Regions from separate parts of the Virgibacillus xinjiangensis genome, predicted to be linked through region 1. Evidence: riboswitches for the same ligand, from Rfam matches in the RefSeq annotation. Region 1 holds a riboswitch; each other region holds the start of a gene.
What was found. A riboswitch is a leader RNA that binds a small molecule or an ion and turns the genes downstream of it on or off. The one in region 1 is predicted to bind S-adenosylmethionine.
Positions count from the first base shown of each region.

Region 2: another riboswitch for S-adenosylmethionine. It lies ahead of ACFOGI_RS14385 (phosphoadenylyl-sulfate reductase); the one in region 1 lies ahead of ACFOGI_RS14085 (methionine ABC transporter ATP-binding protein).
Region 3: another riboswitch for S-adenosylmethionine. It lies ahead of ACFOGI_RS05375 (YfcC family protein); the one in region 1 lies ahead of ACFOGI_RS14085 (methionine ABC transporter ATP-binding protein).
Region 4: another riboswitch for S-adenosylmethionine. It lies ahead of metK (methionine adenosyltransferase); the one in region 1 lies ahead of ACFOGI_RS14085 (methionine ABC transporter ATP-binding protein).

Region 1 covers NZ_JBHRSA010000049.1:88,488-92,127, forward strand. Annotated here, with positions in the region: gene ACFOGI_RS14065 (arsenate reductase family protein) at 1-47, shown strand, start outside; gene gcvH (glycine cleavage system protein GcvH) at 117-500, shown strand; gene ACFOGI_RS14075 (toprim domain-containing protein) at 613-969, shown strand; gene ACFOGI_RS14080 (thioredoxin family protein) at 980-1,294, shown strand; SAM riboswitch class I at 1,369-1,480, shown strand; gene ACFOGI_RS14085 (methionine ABC transporter ATP-binding protein) at 1,598-2,629, shown strand; gene ACFOGI_RS14090 (methionine ABC transporter permease) at 2,622-3,287, shown strand; gene ACFOGI_RS14095 (MetQ/NlpA family ABC transporter substrate-binding protein) at 3,352-3,640, shown strand, end outside.
Region 2 covers NZ_JBHRSA010000051.1:1,863-5,502, forward strand. Annotated here, with positions in the region: gene ectB (diaminobutyrate--2-oxoglutarate transaminase) at 1-1,086, shown strand, start outside; gene ACFOGI_RS14380 (ectoine synthase) at 1,166-1,555, shown strand; SAM riboswitch class I at 1,703-1,811, shown strand; gene ACFOGI_RS14385 (phosphoadenylyl-sulfate reductase) at 1,902-2,624, shown strand; gene ACFOGI_RS14390 (assimilatory sulfite reductase (NADPH) flavoprotein subunit) at 2,885-3,640, shown strand, end outside.
Region 3 covers NZ_JBHRSA010000020.1:11,318-14,957, reverse strand. Annotated here, with positions in the region: gene ACFOGI_RS05385 (PAS domain-containing protein) at 38-511, opposite strand; gene ACFOGI_RS05380 (cupin domain-containing protein) at 652-993, opposite strand; SAM riboswitch class I at 1,306-1,417, shown strand; gene ACFOGI_RS05375 (YfcC family protein) at 1,630-3,039, shown strand; gene ACFOGI_RS05370 (DUF488 domain-containing protein) at 3,295-3,640, shown strand, end outside.
Region 4 covers NZ_JBHRSA010000010.1:3,840-7,479, forward strand. Annotated here, with positions in the region: gene pckA (phosphoenolpyruvate carboxykinase (ATP)) at 117-1,703, opposite strand; SAM riboswitch class I at 1,917-2,025, shown strand; gene metK (methionine adenosyltransferase) at 2,231-3,433, shown strand; gene ACFOGI_RS03895 (gamma carbonic anhydrase) at 3,478-3,640, opposite strand, start outside.

The sequences.
Region 1 (3,640 bases):
TAGGATTCAAAGAAGATGAATTCTCGGAGACTTGGCTGAACTATTAGATAAATGGTAGCAAAAAAAAGAGTTAACTTGTATAGTGGTAGTGGATTAAAAATTTGGAGGGATTGAGAATGAGCTTACCAAAAGATCTGCTGTATTCAAAAGAACATGAATGGATAAAAAAAGAGGGAGACAACGTGCGTGTAGGCATCACCGATTTTGCTCAAGATGAATTGGGTGACATCGTATTTGTCGAACTCCCAGAGCCTGGAGATGAACTGGCCGTCGATGAACCATTCGGCAGTGTGGAATCCGTCAAGACAGTATCTGAATTGTATGCTCCAGTAAGTGGAAAAGTTGTAGAAATCAACGAAGATCTAGAGGATAGTCCTGAATTTGTTAATGAATCTCCTTATGAAAAAGCTTGGATGGTCGTAATTGAACCTTCCAACACATCAGAGCTGGATGACCTCCTGTCCCCTGAACAGTACGCAGAAATTACGGAAGAGGACTGAATTACCGAAAATTGGGCTGGCTAACACGCTAATAAGTGTATAGTCAGCCATGTTTTTATCATATATTAAAGTAAATAAGCTTCTTGCTTGATTTCATAAGGAGTGCTATGGGATGATAACGCATGAGACCGATAAGGTGATTATCGTTGAAGGGTTGACCGATAAGCGGCAGATTCAGAAACTGATTACAGATGATGTGACAATTGTCTGTACGCATGGAACATTGGGCGTGGAACGTCTGGATGAATTACTGGAAACATATGATTTGGACCACAAAGAGGTCATCATTTTAGTGGACGAAGACGCATCCGGCATGAAGCTGAGGAAGCAGCTGTCCAGGGAACTTCCCCATGCAGAGCATATTTTTGTCAGCAGTGAGTACCGCGAGGTGGCCACAACACCTGAAAATATTCTAGCCACGGCATTAGTAAGCAAGCATATAGAGGTGAACCCGATCTTTTTAGTATAGGGTGAGAGGATTGAAACAATTTACCAATGAAACAGCAGATCAGGAAAAATTCCTCCTGTATATTTACACCCCTTTTTGCGGGACATGCCAGCTTGCCCGCGGGATGTTGGAAAAAATAGAAAGTGTGCATAAGCAGGATATCTTCTTTGAAATGAACGCTTCCCTGCATCCCGAATTCATGCAGGAGAAGCAGATTGAGAGTGTGCCATGCCTACTCATAAAAGAAGATGGTGAGTGGAAGGAAAAAGTTTACACTTTCCACTCCATTCCGAATATATACAGTTATTTAATGAAATACAAGCCAGAGTTATTCCAACACCAATAGGAAATATACCATTGACACAGTGAGTCAAGTATGATAGGATTTTTCTTATCTGTTCTTAATTGAATAATTTTCAACTCTTATCTTGAGCGGTGGAGGGACTGGCCCAGTGAACCCGCGGCAACCTTCAAATACAGTGATATTTGAAAGGTGCCAATTCCTGCAAAGAATATCTTTGACAGATAAGAGAACGAAAAGGCATAAACTGACGTCTTTCTGTTCTCTTGCGGAAAGGCTTTTTTTATGTTTTTTAAACAAGCATCGATAGTACATACTATCCATAGCATCACAGAAGGGAGGATTATCGTGATTTCCATAGAGAACCTAAGTAAATATTTCAAAACAGATAAACAGGAAATAACTGCAGTCGATGACATGACGCTGGACATCAAAGAAGGGAATATCTTCGGAGTGATCGGCTATAGCGGGGCTGGGAAGAGTACCTTTGTCAGACTGTTGAACCGATTGGAGGAACCGTCCTCCGGAAAAATCGTGATTGACGATAGGGAAATTACGTCCCTAAACAACAAGCAATTGCGGGTGGCACGACAGGATATCGGGATGATCTTTCAGCATTTTAATCTACTTTGGTCCAGAACAGTGAAAGATAATATTGCATTTCCACTGGAAATTGCAGGGGTTCCCAAAAAAGATCGTGACTCACGTGTAGATGAGCTAATCAGGTTGGTAGGTCTTTCAGGAAGGGAAAATGCGTATCCAGCCCAATTGAGTGGTGGACAAAAACAGAGGGTAGGGATCGCCAGGGCGCTGGCCAATCGCCCCAAAGTGCTGCTCTGCGACGAAGCAACCTCGGCTCTTGACCCGGAGACGACCAATTCCATCCTTGATTTGCTGGTGGATATCAATCAACAGTTGGGATTGACCATCATTCTTATCACCCACGAGATGCATGTAATACGCAAAATCTGCAAACAGGTGGCAGTAATGGAAAAGGGAAGGGTCGTAGAACAGGGAGACGTCTTGGAGCTGTTTTCACGTCCGAAACAGCCGGTAACCAAAAAGTTTGTAGAGCAAGTTATGGGTAACCAACAGGACGAAGATAGTGTGGGTCAGCTTGTGCAGAGCTCTGCAGGAGGCAACATCATCCGCTTCCACTTTTTGGGAGAAACGACCAATCAGGCCTTGATCAGCAAGTTGTCCAAGGAGTTCGACGTGGATATCAATATATTGCAGGGGAAAATCACACAGACACAAGGTGGCGCATACGGGACGCTGTATGTTCAGATAAACGGGGATCATCAAGAAGTTCAAAAAGCCGTCGCTTTTGTTCATGAGCAGACCTCGGTGGAAGTGGAGGTTATACGTGAAGATGGCTGACTTATTTCCAAATATACAAATGGAAGATTTCTGGATAGCAACTTATGAAACATTCTATATGACAATTCTAGCTTTGGTTGGTACATGTATATTCGGTATCCTACTGGGATTGATGTTGTATCTTACAAGCAAGGATGGAATATGGCAGAATAAATATATTAATTTTATTGTGGCCTCACTGGTGAATATTTTCCGTGCTATTCCATTCATTATACTTATTCTACTGTTGTTCCCTTTTACGGATTTTCTGGTTGGAACGATACGGGGACCTAATGCTGCCTTGCCAGCATTGATTATAGGCTCTGCTCCGTTTTATGGACGACTGGTGGAAATAGCTTTAAGAGAAGTGGAAAAGGGTGTTGTCGAGGCTGCAAAGGCGATGGGAGCGAAGACGAGTACGATCATTTTCAAAGTGCTGCTTCCTGAGTCCATGCCAGCCCTTGTCTCAGGCCTTACGGTAACAGCTATTGCTTTAATAGGTTATACAGCAATGGCTGGAGTAATCGGTGCCGGCGGTCTCGGAAATTATGCCTATTATTTTGGTTTCCAACGCAGGGACTTTGACGTGGTATTCCTTTGTACGGTTGTCATCGTACTTATAGTTTTCCTCTTCCAATTCGTAGGAGATTACATTACAAGGAAGCTGGATAAGCGATGAATATTGGTGTACACTGGGTACACTGTTCACATTCATAAATTTTTCAAAAAAAGGGGAGAAAAGAATGAAAAAGATTGCTTTGCTCTTATCTGTTTTATTCATCCTGCTGTTAGCAGCCTGTGGTGGAGGAGAAACAGAAGACAACAATACATCTGATAGCGGGGAGAACCAAACAACGGAAATAACGGTTGGTGCTTCAAGTACGCCACATGCGGAGATTCTGGAACAGGCTAAGCCGCTGTTGGAAGAAGATGGCATTATCTTGAATATTGAGGAATACCAGGACTATGTGCTGCCGAATGATGATTTGGCGAATGGAGAGTTGGATGCAAACTATTTCCAGCATACTCCAT
Region 2 (3,640 bases), on a different contig from region 1:
GACACCATGCAAGAGAAGATGATTGAATATATCAAGAATGATGGGATTATCCATAGCCTGGATATGGGGACTACTCCAAGGAAAGAGTTCCTGGAGCGTTACAAAGAAGTAATTTTGGAGCCCCGCAATTTGGATTATAAAATCATGTTCCCAGGACCTACTGGGACCAACACGGTTGAAAGTGCACTGAAAATTGCTAGAAAGGTGACAGGCCGTGACACGGTCATCAGTTTCACCAACGCATTCCATGGTATGACCATTGGATCACTTTCTGTAACTGGAAACTCCTTTAAGCGCCATGGGGCCGGTGTGCCGCTGCATCACTCAGTTTCCATGCCTTTCGATGATTATGTAGATGGCCAGAGTTCTATTGCATACCTTGAACGATTCCTGGAAGACAGCGGAAGTGGTGTTGCACTGCCTGCTGCTATTATTCTGGAAACCGTACAGGGTGAAGGCGGAATTAATGCTGCCAGTATGGAATGGTTGAAAGAGATTGAAAACATCTGCCGCCGTTGGGACATTTTGTTGATTGTAGATGATGTCCAAGCAGGTAATGGACGCACAGGGACATACTTCAGCTTTGAACCAGCTGGAATTAAGCCAGATGTAGTCTGTCTCTCCAAGTCAATTGGTGGTGTAGGTCTGCCAATGGCTATTACACTGATCAAATCTGAATATGATCAATGGGGACCAGGTGAACATAATGGTACTTTCCGAGGAAATAACCTGGCATTCATTGCAGCAACTGAAGCACTCAATCGCTGGGAGACAGATGATTTTGCTAAAGAAATTCAGGAAAAGGCTGATTTCTTAAGTGACTCTGTAAAAGAAATCATCAATAAATATCCGGAGCTGAATGGCACAGCGCGTGGTCGTGGATTAATGCAAGGTATCGCCATAGACAAAGAAGGACTTGCCAGCGAAATTTGTGCAGAGGCATTCAATCGTGGCCTGATTGTAGAGACATCCGGTCCTAGCGATGAAGTGGTAAAATTCCTTCCGCCGTTAGTCATTGACAAAGATGGTCTGGCAAAAGGCCTGGAAATCCTGGAAGAAAGCATTAAAGCTGCAACTGCTAAATAATCATCGTAATATATTTCACTAAAATATATAGAGAAACAGCAATAGTTTTCATACAAAATGACGAAAAGGGGAATTCGACATGATCGTAAAATCTTTGGAAAATATTATTGGAACAGAGGACGAAACATCTGATGGCAATTGGACCAGCCGCCGTTTTATCCTGAACAAAGACGGTGTGGGCTTCAGCATGAATGATACTGTAATTGCTGCTGGTACAGAAAATTACTTCTGGTATAAAAATCACATTGAAGCCGTTTACGTAATTGAAGGAGAAGGACAGATCGAAGAAGTTGAAAATGGTGGAAAGATGCATGATCTGAAGCCTGGCACTCTCTACCTTCTGAATGATCATGATAAGCATAAAGTCCATGCAAAAACCCAATTGCGCATGGTTTGTGTGTTCAACCCGCCACTTGTCGGAACTGAGACACACAATGAAGAAGGAGTTTATCCACTACTGACTGAGTAGTTCAAAAGGCATTCGAGGATAGGACTTTATGGTCCTATCCTTTTTTACTATTTTAGTATTAAATGAATTTTTTCTGAAAAGTGTATTGACGAATGGAGTATAACGGTATAGAATGACTAGCAACAACTACATAAACAATTTCCAAAATTCTTATCAAGAAAGGTGAAGGGAAAAGGCCCTTGTAAGCCTCGGCTACAGATGTAGAACGCCTAAATGGTGACAATTCCTATACTAATGGTTGACTATAAGATAAGAAGAGAATCAGCAGAATGTAAGAATATCCTTTTTTATTCTGGAGAGGTTTTTATATTCTGATGTGGAAAAAACTCATATGGAGGGTTGATGCGTGAATAATGAAGTAATCACCTACGACGAATTCACTGGGGATCCTTTCAAGAATTGGGTATCACAAGATGAAACCAAAGGAGCGTCTACCATTCTGAAATGGGCATATGATTCCTATGGCGATGGTGTCACCTATGCATGCAGCTTCGGTGCCGAAGGAATGGTATTGATTGATTTGATTTCTAAAGTGAAGAAGGATGCGCAGATTGTATTCCTTGATACAGATTTGCATTTTCAGGAGACATATGAGCTCATTGAGGAAGTAAAGGCGAAGTATCCGGAACTCCGAATTCATATTAAAAAACCTGAGCTGACTCTGGAAGAACAGGCGGAAGAACATGGGTCAGCATTGTGGAAAAGACAGCCGGACCAATGCTGTTTCATTCGTAAGATCAAACCACTCGAGGATGCGTTAAGCGGTGTACCCGCTTGGATTTCAGGCCTGCGCAGAGAACAATCGCCCAGCCGCAGTAAAACAGACTATGTGAATAGAGACGAACGATTCAAATCCATCAAGGTTTGCCCCCTCATTCATTGGACTTGGGATGATGTCTGGGACTATATCCGGACGAATGATCTTCCATATAATGAATTGCATGACAATGGCTATCCTAGTATTGGCTGTATACCGTGTACTTCACGTGTAAGTGACTCCGGTGATTCCCGTGAAGGAAGATGGGCAGGCTTCAATAAAACTGAATGTGGCCTTCATACAAATGGTTGAACAAAGCCTTTTATTTTTAATTTAAATCCGAGTATATTGCTAGAAATACAATACTTTTGGTTTACTAGAAACTCCGTAATTCCCTGGTATGATAAGATTTTTTCCTTATGAATCAGGGCTAAAAATTACAATTAAAGCCGAGTAATACGCTTTGTATACACGGCATATCAATTAAAGAGCCAATCGGTGGCAGGAACCTAAAATGTCTGCTGATTGGCATGGAGAACAATAAAAAATAGTATCTTATGGGGTGAGTATCTTTGCAATTATTGGAAACCAATAGTCCTTTCAGTAAGGAACAGACAGAGGATCTCAATCGTATTCTGCCAACCTTAACAGAGACACAGAGAATATGGCTGAGTGGGTATCTTTCAGTGCCGCAGCAATCTAGTGGCGGAGTGGCCGCAGTTTTGGAAAATCCAACGGCATCTCAGCCAGCTGTTCAGCAAACTGCATCGCTGAAACAGAGGGAGTTGACCATTTTATATGGTTCAGAAACAGGTAATGCCCAGTCAGTCGCTAAGGATTTAGAAGAAAAAGCGAAAGCACGGGACAAGAAAGTAAAGCTCGCTGCTCTGGATGATTTTAAACCAAAAGATTTAAAGAAGGTACAGGATCTGATGATTGTGACTGCTACACATGGAGAAGGGGACCCACCAGATAATGCCATTTCCTTTCATGAGTTCCTGCATAGCAGAAAAGCACCGAAATTGCAGGATGTACGTTTTTCAGTTCTGTCATTGGGAGATGAATCGTATGAGTTCTTCTGCCAGACTGGAAAAGATTTTGATAAACGACTGGAAGAGTTAGGCGGAGAGCGCTTGTATGGACGCGTTGACTGTGATGTGGATTTTGATGAGCCCGCTGCAGAATGGGTGGAAGGAGTTCTCAGCGAATTAGAGAAAGATGATGTGGGAACTGGAGCTGAAAATTCCTCCGTCGATCAGTTGGACCCAAGCTTGACAGCAGGACAGCCGATTTATTCCAGAACGAATCCATTCAATGCAGAGGTGCTG
Region 3 (3,640 bases), on a different contig from region 1:
GAAAGAGAGCCTACTGATTGTTAAATCCCCTTTATGATCATGGCTTAACAGCTTTAAATTCGTCAATGGTTTCCGGGGTGTTTTTGCCTTCTTTTCCTTCGAAGAGGTCGAGATTGACAGTCACATCCATACAGCCAAGGTATCTTCCGTTTTCATCACGTACTGCCATGAATTTTTGGTAAATCTGACCAGATTCACCACTGCGCTTAGGGAACCAAAATTCCCATTCATCGCGTTTTCCTGTATGGAAATCATTCAACAACTTTTCAACGTGGTGAGCCACTTTCGGGTGAAGCTCAAGCACGTGGCGGCCAATCGCTTCCTTCCGGCGACCATGCACACGGTTTGGATTATTTGAATACCAGCGGAAAATATCATCGGCATCACAAAAGCCCATTTCAAATGGCAGTAGATTAATGATGGAATCCAACGTGCTTGCTCTGATCGCCCCGGTTTCAAAATTAATCACAGCTTCAGGACTGATTAGTTCGGACAATTTTTGTTCAAGCATATCTAAATCTCTCCTTTAAGAATAGAATTTTATAAATAATAGTAAGCATAGACTCATCTGCTAATAATGCTATATAGCAGGTATGGACTTATAAAAGAAATCCGGTGCAGCCGTTCCTCTGATCACAGCTGAACTGGCGTTTACATGTTTTTCGCATATTGCTCATCAGGGATCTTATTCAGCATGACATATAGGCTTACGTCAGATGACCCAGTACTGGCAAATGCCAGCTCTTCATCGCCATTACATACAAGAACGTCATCCTGTTGTACAGGAACTTCTTTCCTATCTATGGTAAATGTACCTTCACCCTGTAGGACAAGTAAATATACATTGGAGCCAGGATGCTTATGTGCAGGCAAAGTTTGACCAGGTTCAAAGTTAAGCACAAACACCGTACTTTTGTCCTCTTTAAAAATAATCCGTTTCGTAAACCTCTCCTTATTCATTTCCATATATTCGTTAAGGTTTTGTATTTTCATGTCAACTTCCTCCCATTTGATGAATCATAAGTAAATCTGACTTTCTAACCAAAGTATATTCTAATAAACGGATAAAAAAATTGACCTAGGTCAATTTTGGAATGATTGATCTCAAAATAGCAGGGTTTTGAGCTAAACAGGCAAGATAGACTGAAAATTTTATTCCAGCTCCATCAGAGTCAGCCGATTAGTAACCAATCTATCGACTTGATCCGACATCTTCCTCCAAAAATCTCTTTATCTTATTGACAAAAAACTCACTCGAGTATAAAATTGCTCATTACTAACAAAAATTTTCTAATTTAATAATTTTACTTATCAAGAGTGACTGAGGGACAGGCCCAATGACGTCCGGCTACCTCCTTTTAGAAGGAAAGGTGCCAATTCCTGCAGAATAATTCGGATTTATTCTGGGAGATAAGGCGAAATAGACATACAGCCTCTTTCCCATTGGAAGAGGTTGTTTTGTGTCTATCAAAATTTATTAATTAGATACAAGGGGGATAGAAGCCAGGGGACAGTATTGGAAAAAGCCGAGTATTGCTATGGTAATACGGACGTTATTATATGTACCGTTATGCGAGGGCACAGTCGTTTAACTCAACGAAAGAAAATACACACAAGAGGTGAACAACTATGCAGGAAGAAAATAAAAGTAAAAAATTGCTGGATCGGATTCCACATCCACTTGCTCTATTGTTTTATATTGTAGTTGCTGCAGCTATTTTGACGTATATTATTCCGGCAGGATCTTATGAAAGGGAAGATGTGGATGGTGCCACTCGGACTATTCCTGGGACGTTTGATTTCATAGAGAGTAGTCCGGTTGGGATTCTCGATTTATTTACGGCAATTCCAGAAGGTTTCCAAGAAATGTCCGATATCGTCTTTGTCACATTCGCGGCTGCTATGATGTTCGGACTATTGGAAAGAACGGGGATGCTGGAAAACACAGTAGGGACCTTCATACGGAAAGTTGGTATGAACAGGCGTTTCCTTGTCGTTGTCATCATGACATTCGTTTATGGATTTTTCGGGATATTTGTAGGGCTTGAAAATAATATCGCCCTTATTCCAATCGCTGTATTAGTAAGTGTTGCAATTGGCGGAGATGCCATGCTCGGGGCCGGTATTGGAATTGGGGGTGTGCTTGTAGGATTTGGTTTATCTCCATTCAATCCTTATACAGTTGGTGTAGGACACAAGATAGCGGAAATGCAACTCTTCTCAGGATGGCTTTTCAGAAGTATTTTGGTGTTTGCTATATTATCCGTATTAGCTTATTTTAACGTAAGGTATTTCAAAAAGATTTTAAAGAACCCGGGTAAAAGCCTGGGGTATGACATAGATACTCAAGACATGTCACTCAGCAAACCGCTTGATACATATCACATGAGAAAAAAAGATATTGCCATGCTATTGGTATTCATCTCTGGGATCATTATCATGCTCACTGGTATCTTCACCCAAGGATGGTATATCAATGAAGTAGCTGCGATCTATCTGATGATCGGGATGGTCTGTGGACTGATTGCTGGGTTGAATGGCAGTGAGATTGCCAAAGTATTTTCCAAAGCGCTAGAACCTAGTGCATTGGCAGCTATCTTGATTGGGGTGGCAATGGCGACTCAAGTAGTGATGAACCAGGGTAATATCAGTGATACAGTTGCTCATGGCCTTGTCTCTGTGCTGGATTATTTGCCAACAACACTAGCGGTCTTGTTCATGACGGTAGCCCAGTCGATCATTAATATTCTGATTCCTAGTGGGAGTGGACAAGCAATGGTGACACTGCCGATCATGATTCCGGTCGGTGATATGTTGGATATTACACGGCAATCGACCATTTTAGCATTCCAAGTCGGTGATGGCCTTACCAATTTATTTTCCCCAACATTGGGCGGGCTGATGGCAATGCTTGGTTTATGCAGAGTACCTTATGGAAGATGGCTTCGTTATATTGTCCCGTTTGCCATCATAGCACTCTGTATCGCTTGGATTGCCTTGGTCATCAGTGTATTGATTAATTGGGGTGGCTCCCTCTAAAATAAAGTTTACTTTGTTGGATGGTTGGTCCAACTTGGTCCGTTGTACGTAACCGTTTGGTGTTCATCACCAGACGGTTTTATTTGTATAGGATTGTTTATATCTGATAGATGCTCCACTTCCGTTTGGTTTGTTAACGGCTCTGTGGTTCATTGAAGTCTCTATAACGTAAACTCTGTTGCCGGTAGGAATTTTGATAAAATAATAGAAAGGGTATAGGTTGTTACATAAGCTGCTAACAAGGAGGCCAGGGTTATGAGGATCTATACGATCGGGCATTCCGGCCATGACAAGCAACATTTCCTGCAGATGCTCGAGGCTGCTGGTATCGAATATGTAGCGGATATCCGTGCTTTTCCTGCCAGCCGGAAACACCCGCAGTTCAACAAGGAAAGCATGGATGATTGGCTTGGGGAAGCGGGCCTCGACTACCGTCATTTCTCATTGCTCGGTGGCAGGCGGAGCCGGTCAGGCGAGATTGGAGAAGACTTAAATGCTGGCTGGAACAATCGCTCGTTCCATAACTATGCGGACTATACATTAACGGAAATGTTCCAAAATGGACTGGAGGGTTTACAGGCTGAGGCCCGAAAGAAGAATC
Region 4 (3,640 bases), on a different contig from region 1:
AGAATGGGAAAATGTGTGAATGCCTAGAGGCAAGAAACTGAAATTTAAAAAGCCGGCCCCGTTGAGGGACCGGCTTCATTTATAAACATTCCTTTTGGGATGAGGAATCAATTGTCTCAGACCCTGTATGCGGGTCCTGCTTGCTTGATGTCATCACCGGCTTCTGTAAATTTCTCAAAGTTCCGGTGGAATTTCATGGCTAATGATTTTGCTGTTTCTTCGTATGCTTCTTTATCTTCCCACGTGTATTTCGGTACCAAAACTTCGTCAGGCACTCCAGGAACCTGCAGTGGAATATTCAAGTCGAAGATTTCGTCTCTGACAGTTTCCACTGAATTCAATTCACCTTCCAATGCCGAGTGGATCATGGCGCGGGTGTAGGACAGCTTCATCCGTTTTCCCGTCCCATAAGAACCACCGGTCCAGCCTGTGTTAACCAAGAAGACATTCGAATTGTGCTGATCAATTTTCTCTCCGAGCATCTCTGCATAAGCTGCCGGTTTCAATGGCAGGAATGGTGCACCAAAGCAGGCGGAGAAGGTTGCCTGTGGTTCTGTGACTCCGCGTTCTGTCCCTGCAAGTTTACTGGTATAACCACTAAGGAAATGATACATTGCCTGCTCTTTGGTCAGTTTACTGATCGGAGGCAGGGTGCCTGATGCGTCTGCTGTCAGGAATATGATGGTATTGGGGTGGCCTGCCACACTAGGAGAAATAATATTGTCCATATTTTCCAACGGGTATGCGGCCCGAGTATTTTCGGTCAAGGAAGTATCATCGTAGTCAGGCAATCTGGAAGAGCGGTCCAGCACGACGTTTTCCAGCACAGAACCGAATCGTATCGCCTTATGGATCTGTGGTTCTTTTTCCTCGGAAAGGTTAATGCATTTTGCGTAACAGCCGCCTTCAATGTTGAATACTCCGTTCGGTCCCCAGCCATGTTCATCATCACCGATCAGCCGCCGGTAAGGGTCGGCGGAAAGCGTGGTCTTTCCTGTGCCTGATAATCCGAAAAATAGGGCGACATCTCCTTCTTGCCCAACGTTGGCAGAACAGTGCATCGACAGGATATCCTGCCGGGGCAAGAGGTAGTTCATGACAGAAAAGATCGATTTTTTAATTTCGCCAGCATACTCGGTTCCTCCTATGAGGACCACACGCTTTTTGAAGGAGATGATAATGAACGTTTCAGAGTTGGTGCCGTCCGCTTCCGGGTCGGCTTTGAAATCAGGTGCAGAAACCACAGTGAATTCCGCTTGGTGTCCAGAAAGTTCTTCTTCAGACGGCGTTATGAATAATTGCCTTGCAAAAAGATTGTGCCAGGCATATTCATTGATCACCTGAATAGGTAGTCGATATTTTGAATCAGCGCCGGCGAATCCTTTGAAGCTGTATAATACATCTTTTTCTTTTAAATGGGACAACATTTTTTCATACAATCTATTGAAAGAGGATTCATCAATTTGTTGATTGACTGCTCCCCAGTCGATATGATCTTCGGAAATTTCGTCTTCTACGATATATTTATCCTTAGGAGAGCGTCCGGTATATGCCCCTGTGGTGGCACGCACCGCTCCGGTAGCGGTAAGGATGCCCTCATTACGGGCCAGGATTTGTTCCACCAGCTGTGGTACCGTTAAGTTCTCCTGGAGATTCACATGTGAATGGATTTCTTTTGTTAATGATTTTTCCACCATTTTCATTTCGACAACCCGCCTTTTTTTGATGAATTTACACAGTATACTTATCAAACATCCATTTTTTTCTGATTATGTTTATTAGTATAACACATTAAAAAATATAGTCCACACTAATTCTGCGATTATTTTATGAAAAATTGAACTTTACTATGGCTGCCTTCCAAAAAGGTTGACACACCAGACCTCTTTCGATACGATTAACTGCGAACGGATACTCTCTTATTCAGAGTTGGTGGAGGGACAGCCCCGATGAAGCCCAGCAACCATCACGTCAGCGTGAAAAGGTGCTTACCTGATGCAAGGATATTTCCTTGGACAATAAGAGTGAAAGGCCATAACCTTTCCTCATGATGGCAGGAAAGGTTTTTTCTTTGTTTGAACGTTATTGTTGCCTGACAGGAAATCCTTAGGCTTCCATATTAGGTTATGGAAATCCGGTATGTTCTGATATTTTTAACCAGTTTGGATAAAAAGGAAAAACATAAGGAAAAATAGAGTACCGTAATATAATTAGGGGAGGATTTAGCCACATGGCTGAAAACCGTCGTTTATTCACTTCTGAATCAGTAACAGAAGGACATCCGGATAAGATATCCGATCAGATATCCGATGCTATTCTGGATGAAATACTTAAAAAGGACCCTTTTGCCAGGGTAGCGTGTGAAACTACCGTTACAACCGGGTTGGTATTGGTAGCTGGTGAAATTTCCACTAGTACATATGTAGATATTCCGGCACTAGTGCGCCGGACGGTGAAGGAAATCGGCTATACTCGGGCAAAGTTCGGGTTTGATGCAGATACCTGTGCCGTACTCACTGCGATTGATGAGCAATCGCCTGATATTGCTGGAGGGGTCAATCAAGCTCTTGAAGCTCGCCAAGGCAAGATGACGGAAGAGGAAATTGATGCAATCGGTGCAGGGGACCAGGGCTTGATGTTCGGTTTTGCTTGTGATGAAACAGAAGAATTGATGCCATTGCCAATTTCTCTGGCACATAAGCTTGCCAAAAGCCTGGCAGATTCTAGAAAGGATAAAGTCCTCGACTATCTCCGCCCGGACGGTAAGACACAGGTGACGGTAGAGTATGATGAAGAGGATCGCCCAGTCAAGGTCGATACCATTGTCATATCTACCCAACATCACCAGGATATTCCGTTGGAACAGATCGAGAAGGATATTAAGGAACATGTGATCAAACCTGTCGTGCCCCCCGAATTGCTGGACGATACGACCAAGTATTTCATCAATCCGACTGGACGTTTCGTCATAGGCGGTCCACAAGGGGATGCAGGACTAACCGGACGGAAAATCATCGTAGATACTTATGGCGGCTATGCCAGGCATGGTGGAGGAGCATTCAGCGGCAAGGATGCCACGAAAGTGGACCGCTCTGCAGCATATGCTGCCCGTTACGTAGCCAAGAATATTGTCGCGGCAGGACTTGCCAAAACATGTGAGGTGCAGCTGGCTTATGCCATCGGTGTAGCAGAACCGGTATCCATTTCTGTGAACACATTCGGCACAGGAGTTGTCGGAGAGCAGAAACTGGTTCAATCCATACGCAAAATATTTGATCTCCGGCCGGCAGGAATCATCCGCATGCTTGACCTGCAAAAGCCTATCTTTCGTAATACCGCGGCCTATGGGCATTTTGGAAGGACGGATGTCCAATTCCCATGGGAGAAAACAGATAAGGTGGATGAATTGAAGGCACTGACCGAAATTGAATAAGAATAAAAGAAGGCCATGCAGGATCATTCCTGTATGGCCTTCTTTTATAGATTGGTGTGTTCCTTATAATACTGTCCTTTTTCGACATAAGACTTTCTGACTCGTTCCATTTCTTTATGATCCTCTTCCGTCAACTCTCTGACCACTTTCGCTGGTCTGCCCATAACAAGTGTATTGGCCGGAACTTTCTTACCTGGAGGGACGAGG